DNA from 2 places in the Sporosarcina pasadenensis genome. Region 2 is predicted to be linked to the other one. Evidence: riboswitches for the same ligand, from Rfam matches in the RefSeq annotation. Region 2 holds a riboswitch; the other holds the start of a gene.
What was found. Region 2 has a riboswitch for cobalamin ahead of AB1K89_RS13000 (ribonucleoside-diphosphate reductase subunit alpha). Riboswitches for the same ligand answer to the same signal wherever they lie in the genome.
Positions count from the first base shown of each region.

Region 1 (3,422 bases), on a different contig from region 2:
AGCTGAACCTGTCAAAATGGAACCGCCGATGAGAATCATGAATTTGCGGCGTTTGACGTTGACGCCTAGATGATGTGCGCGTTCCTCGCCGAACAGCATGGCATTCAATTCCCTGCGGTTCATCCAAAGAATGAAGGTACCGATGATGACAAATGGAAGTACCATGACGATGTAATTCCAGCCGCGCATCGAGACGCTACCGAGCAGCCAGCCGATGATCTGCCGCAGCTCTTCACCGGTTAGCGCGATCATGAGCGACAGGACGGAGCCTAAAAATGAACCGAAGATGATCCCGGTGAGGATGATCGTCTCCATTTTCATGGAACGGTCGACGAGCCTTGCGAAGCCGATGACGAGGAACATCGTTAAGGCGGCCCCGATCATGCTGAAGACAGGTAAAGTGTATGTGCCTAGGATTGGAATCGACAAACCGAAAAAGAGTGTCACGACAGCACCCACCGAGGCGCCGGATGACACTCCGAGTGTGTATGGATCAGCAAGCGGGTTTTTCAGCAATCCTTGGAAAGCGGCTCCTGAAATGGCGAGCGCTGCACCGACAAGCCCTGCTAAAATGACGCGGGGCATTCGGATTTTCCATAGGATATTTGAGGCGGTCGTATCAGACGCATCCCAAAACGTGCTGATCGGAATTTTAACGGTTCCAATCGAAACACCGAGCCATACCGCCACGATAAGTGTGGCGGCGGACACGATGTAGGCGAGTGTTGCTTTATTCACCAAACGCCTCCGGATAGATGGCTTTTGCCACTTCTTCCAGGCCGATTGCGAGACGTGGACCTGTGCGGCTCGTTATGTCTTCATTGACTTGGACGACCGCATCTTCTTTGACAGCAGTGATGTCACCGAAGCCGTCCCGGTTTTTCACACTTTCAACGATATCCGGCACATAGCTGTACATGATGAGGATGACGTCAGGGTTCTGGCTGACGATTTCCTCCGGGCTGATCATGACCCAGTCTTCTTCCGTTACAATGTTTTCAGCACCGATCATATCAAGCATTTCTTGCATGAATGTATTTTTCCCCGGAGCATAAATTTCTGGCGCATCCGAGTTTTCAATGAGTACACGTTTTTTATTCTCGACAGTTGCTGTTTTCGCGAGAACTTCTTCGACTTTCGCTTTCATATCCTCGATGATTGTAGCGGCTTCTTCAGATTTGCCAGTCGCCTTGCCGAGCGTTTCAATCGTTTCGTATGTCTCTTCGAAATCCGCCGCATTTTTCACGACGAATACATTGATTCCCGCGTCGCGGAGCTGTTGCAAGCCTTCGTCGCTAATGCCAAGCATCGATTCATGAGCGAACACGATATCCGGTGTCATCGAGACGATCTTTTCGACATTGAATTCCTGTCCGCCGATTTTCTCTTTCTCCAATGCTTCTTCCGGATAGTTATCCCAATCGTTGACGCCGACAATTTCGTCGTTCAGGCCGAGCGCGAACAGGATTTCCGTATTGCTCGGAATCATGGAGACGATTGTTTCAGGGGCTTGTTCGAGCGTAATGTCATTGCCGACCGCATCTGTAAGCGTGACCGGGAATGCCGCTTCCGCAGTCTTCGCTTCTTTCTGTGTATTTTCTGTTGCTGGTTTGTTGTCTTTCTCCGCGTTTTCCGTGCCGCATGCCGCGAGCAGGAACGTCGCTAGGATTGCTGTTAGCCAAAGCTGCCACATCTTCTTCATTCCAATTTCCTCCTGTTTGTTCCAAATAAAAATCCCCCGTTTTGTGGACGGAGGAATGTGTTTAGTAAAAATACAGCAACAGAACAGCGCTGATTTCCACCAAACCTATCCTCGTAGGGTACGGGTGACTCATGAAGGCAGGTCTCCTGGCTTATGCTCATCGCGTACCGCGCCTTCCCGGAATTTCTCCAGTGGCAACTTGCGGCTTGCGAGCATGTACAGTGGCGGGACCGCGCCGGAATCGAACCGGCTTCCCTTTTAACCCCAGCGTTGACGGCGGGGCACCTTCACGTTTGGTTATGTAATTGTGATTCGCATTAATTATACTATAGTTTTGTGCGATGTCGAGAGGGTGCATTTTCGGGTTTATGCGTAATTATTAGGATTTATGCGTCATTATTAGCGTTTATGCGTAGTTTCTAGGATTTATGCGTCTTTTCCCGGGTTTATGCTTCTTTCCGGGAATTTATGCGTATTTCACAGCTTTTGAGCGTATTTGGTCAAAAAAACGCCCCTCCACATTCGGAGGGGCGTATCATTTTTACATTCTTTCTGGTGCGGCAACGCCGATGAGTTTCAATGCGTTGGCGATTGTCGTGCGTGTTGCTGTAATCAATGCTAGACGCGCTTCGGACAGGTCGCGGTTGTCCGGATCGAGCACTTTTTCAGCGTTGTAGAAACTGTGGAATTCTGCTGCCAGCTCCTGGATGTAGTTTGTAATCCGGTGCGGTGAGCGGAGTCGAGCAGAATCGCTGACGGCACGCGGGAAGTCGCCGATTTTCTTCAGCAACGACAATTCCTTTTCCGTCTGCAATAACTCAACATGTTCCGTCGATGCTGCAAGGTTCGCTTCATCCGCTTGACGGAGAATTGATGAAATACGCGCGTGCGCGTATTGCGAATAATAAACCGGGTTTTCATTGGATTGCGAAATGGCCAAATCCAAATCGAAGTCCATTTGCGAATCGGCGGAGCGCATCGCGAAGAAATAACGGACAGCGTCCAAGCCGACCTCTTCGACGAGTTCGCGCAACGTAACCGCTTTTCCGGTACGTTTGCTCATTTTGAATTTCTCGCCATCCTTATAAAGCTGCACCATTTGCGCAACTTCCACTTCAAGCGTATCGCGGTCGTAGCCGAGCGCCTCGATTGCCGCTTTCATCCGCGGAATGTACCCATGGTGGTCAGCTCCCCAAATGTTGATGAGCTTGTCGAAGCCGCGGCGGAGCTTGTCTTCGTGGTACGCGATGTCCGGCGTCAAATATGTGTATGTGCCGTCATTCTTAATGAGGACGCGGTCTTTATCGTCCCCGAATGTCGTCGAGCGGAACCACGTCGCGCCGTCCTCTTCGAATACATGTCCGTTCGCGCGCAATTTATCGAGAGCGATTCCGATCTTCCCGTCCGTATAGAGCGACGTTTCCGAGAACCAATTATCGAAGGGTACGCGGAAATCTTCCAAGTCCTTCTTCAGTTTCGCCAATTCGAATTCAAGTCCGTATTTCCGGAAGAAATCCTGACGCTCCTTTTCAGGGACGTTCACGTACTGATCGCCAAATTCCTCAGCAAGCTTTTTGCCGATATCAATGATGTCCTGTCCATGATAGCCGTCCTCCGGCATTTCCTTTTCAAGACCCAATGCTTGGAAGTATCGCGCCTCGACTGAAAGGGCCAAGTTATTCACTTGATTGCCCGCGTCATTGATGTAATATTCCCGTGA
Region 1 covers NZ_JBFEGM010000011.1:100,420-103,841, forward strand. The annotation lists gene AB1K89_RS14905 (FecCD family ABC transporter permease) at 1-738, opposite strand, end outside; gene AB1K89_RS14910 (ABC transporter substrate-binding protein) at 731-1,702, opposite strand; cobalamin riboswitch at 1,822-2,006, opposite strand; gene argS (arginine--tRNA ligase) at 2,244-3,422, opposite strand, start outside.
Region 1: it holds a riboswitch for cobalamin, as region 2 does, so the genes downstream of both, AB1K89_RS14910 (ABC transporter substrate-binding protein) here and AB1K89_RS13000 (ribonucleoside-diphosphate reductase subunit alpha) in region 2, are expected to answer to the same signal.

Region 2 (3,422 bases):
GTTGTTCGAAATAAATCCCGTTTTGCCAATCCGATCCTTCGAATAAAGGGTAAGCCCCTTTTTCACTCGCCAATTCCATCGATGCTTTGATCGTTAAATAGGCAATTTTCTCGTATAGTTCATCCGCATAGTCAACTGCCTCATCCGATTCCCATTGGATATTCTTCAAAGCGAGCAGATGGTGCCAACCGAATGTTCCGAGCCCGATGCCGCGGTATCGGCCATTGGTCCGTTGCGCCTGGACGACCGGAATTTTATTCAAATCGATGACGTTGTCGAGCATGCGGACTTGGATTTTGATGAGTCGCCCCAATACGTCCGCAGGTACTGCACGTCCAAGGTTGATGGACGACAAGTTACAAACGACGAAGTCTCCCGGTTTAGAGCGTGTTACTACAATATCGTCCTCAAGCGTTACAGTTTCAAACTCAGTCGGACTCATATTTTGCATGATTTCTGTGCAAAGGTTACTCGAATACACCATCCCTTCATGCTTATTCGGATTGGCGCGGTTTACTTCATCACGGTAAAACATAAATGGCGTCCCTGTTTCAAGCTGGCTGCGCATGATACGTTTCATAATTTCAATCGCCGGCACGGTCTCCTTCGTCAATTCAGGGTGGTTGACACATTCCTCATACTTCTGACGGAATGAACCGCTTCCCTTAGTTTCATCATAATGATCCTCAAGCGAATACCCCATTACAGTCCGCACTTCATGCGGGTCGAATAAATGCCAGTCGTCTCGTGCTTCGACTTGCTCCATGAATATATCCGGCAGGCAGACGCCCGTGAAAATATCATGCGCACGCAAGCGATCATCCCCGTTGTTCAGCTTGAGATCGAGGAATGTGAAGATGTCCTTATGCCACACATCCAGGTAGACGGCAATTGCACCCTGACGCTGGCCGAGTTGATCGACGCTGACGGCCGTATTGTTTAGTTGCTTGATCCATGGAAGGACGCCGCTTGATGCCCCTTTGAACCCTCTTATCGAAGAGCCGCGGGAACGGACCTTGCCCATGTAAACGCCGATGCCGCCACCGTATTTCGATAGATTGGCAATATCAGTATTGCTGTCGTAAATGCCTTGCAGCGAATCATCTACAGTATCGATAAAGCAGCTCGACAGCTGTCCATGCGGTTTGCCCGCGTTCGCAAGCGTCGGCGTCGCGACCGTCATATAGAGATTGCTCATCGCCCAATACGCCTCGGCAATTTTATCGAGACGATTTTCCGTTTCATTTTGCATGAGCGTCATCGCAATAATGAGCCAACGTTCTTGTGGAAGCTCGACTGGCTGTTTGTTGAAATCAACTGCAGCATAACGATCCATCAACGTTTTCAACCCGATGTAAGTGAATAGCTTGTCCCGCTCTGGCTTTATGATTTGACCAAGCTTCTCCAATTCATCACGTGAATATTTTTCAAGCAATTCTGTTGTATACAAGCCTTTCTGAACGAGCCTCTCCACATGCTCGGCAAAATTCGTGTAAGCTTTCGTGCCCCGCAACTGTTCCTGACGAGAATAAACTTCCTGCAAATAGATCCGCGCAGCTACAAATGTCCAGTACGCTGAGGCTTCGTCAATATTGCTGAGCGCCTCCAAAATCATTGCTTTCGACCAGTCAGAGTCGGTACCTTCAGGATGACGCTCTCTCCAGCGTCGACTCGCTGAAATAAGCGCTTCCAACTTCTCCGCCCCAAATTCAGCTTGCAGCTTGTCCATAATGTCTGTTCTTTCAGTAATGAGTGTCATTCAATCCATCTCCTTTTAGCTTTGAAATGAAAAAAGCGATGATTCCACCTCTTCGGTGGAGTCATCGCTCATGGTTTTTGATTAGGAAACAGATCGGGATTCGCTTGAAAAATGAAAGCAAAGAACCCGCTCGCTTCCACCTCTCAACCCCCGAAGAAAGTGTCGCTTGACGATGGACGGCAGGTCTACTGGCTAACGCTTCCTCCTTCCGTCTCCCTTCCCGCTAGCCAAAGCTGCAGTGGTTTTGAGACGGTCGTCTGCGTTTACAGTTGCGGGGACAGCTCCGATTTGCGGATTCCCTATTAAACCGATAACGGTACCATTCCATCGTTCAATACTATATGTTGTGCCTTATGTACATCTACTACCCTAACATGTTGTGTTTTAATCGTAAATAGGTAGAAAGATATTTTATGAGTTTTAATTAAATTTTCGGGTGACCACAGGAATTTCCGGTATTGCTGGTTCTCCCAACACTGTCGCTTTGGTCGCAGTCTTGCGACTCAATCCTACAAAAGTAAAATAATTTACAATTCACTCTATACTTCCATAGACTAGTATGTAATGATACACATAAAAAGGAGGTATTGATGATGGCTGATTTAACTGCAATGATGGCTTGGACGTTTACGGAAGAAGTTGCTGTTCCCGACGAGATTACGGATTTGCTCATTGACGGTGAAGTGGCTGAGGTTGCTTATAAAACAATCCGGGACGTTGCGGTTGTGACAAACAAACGATTTATCATCGCGGACAAGCAAGGGTTAACAGGTAAAAAGGTGGAGATCTACACAATTCCATTCAAGTCGATCAATATGTATTCCACTGAAAATGCAGGACGGATCGATTTTAATGCTGAAATTGAATTGTGGACGAAGGCAGGAAAATTCAAATTGAATTTGAATAAAAAAGTCGATGTCCGTAAACTCGATAAAATCATAGCGAATGCCATACTTTAAATGACAGAGCCGTGCAATTGGATCCACGGGATCATTTGTCAGGGAGAAAAAATCAAATAACAAACTACTCGGAGACACAATTCAAAAATAAATTAGGTGTCTCATTTTTGCTACTGCATCAACACTAGTTGAAGATGGAGTTTATCACAAAAAATAAACTGAAACAAAAGGTCGGGTGTGTATGATAAAAATGCGAATAATGACTGGGGCCTATCTTTTTTGTGACAATAAACTTTTGATGTTGAAACGTTCCAAAGATAGAGCATTAGCATCTAATTTATGGACTGGAATTGGTGGACATGTCGAAGCTAATGAACATAATAATCCTGAAGAGTCTTGTTTAAGAGAGATTTTCGAAGAGACGGGAATAAGAAGGAATGAAATAGAGCAACTTAAACTTCGTTATATATTAATGCGAAGAAGCAAAGATGAAATTCGCCAACACTATATTTATTTCGGAAATACATCAAAGTTGAATTTTATAAATTCAGATGAAGGTGCTCTGCATTGGATAGACCTTTCGAAGATTTTAAACTTAGAAATGCCTTTGACCGTTAGTCATATGCTTAATCATTATTTCAATGATCCGAATGAACAATCGGTGTATATAGGGTCAGTTAATCACTCGAAGATGGAATGGTCTTGTCTCGCTGAATAGCTTCACTTCTTTATTTAATAAAGAGGTAGGTTAGTGGAAATAATGG
Region 2 covers NZ_JBFEGM010000009.1:40,552-43,973, forward strand. The annotation lists gene AB1K89_RS13000 (ribonucleoside-diphosphate reductase subunit alpha) at 1-1,759, opposite strand, end outside; cobalamin riboswitch at 1,921-2,099, opposite strand; gene AB1K89_RS13005 (PH domain-containing protein) at 2,353-2,718, shown strand; gene AB1K89_RS13010 (NUDIX domain-containing protein) at 2,900-3,376, shown strand.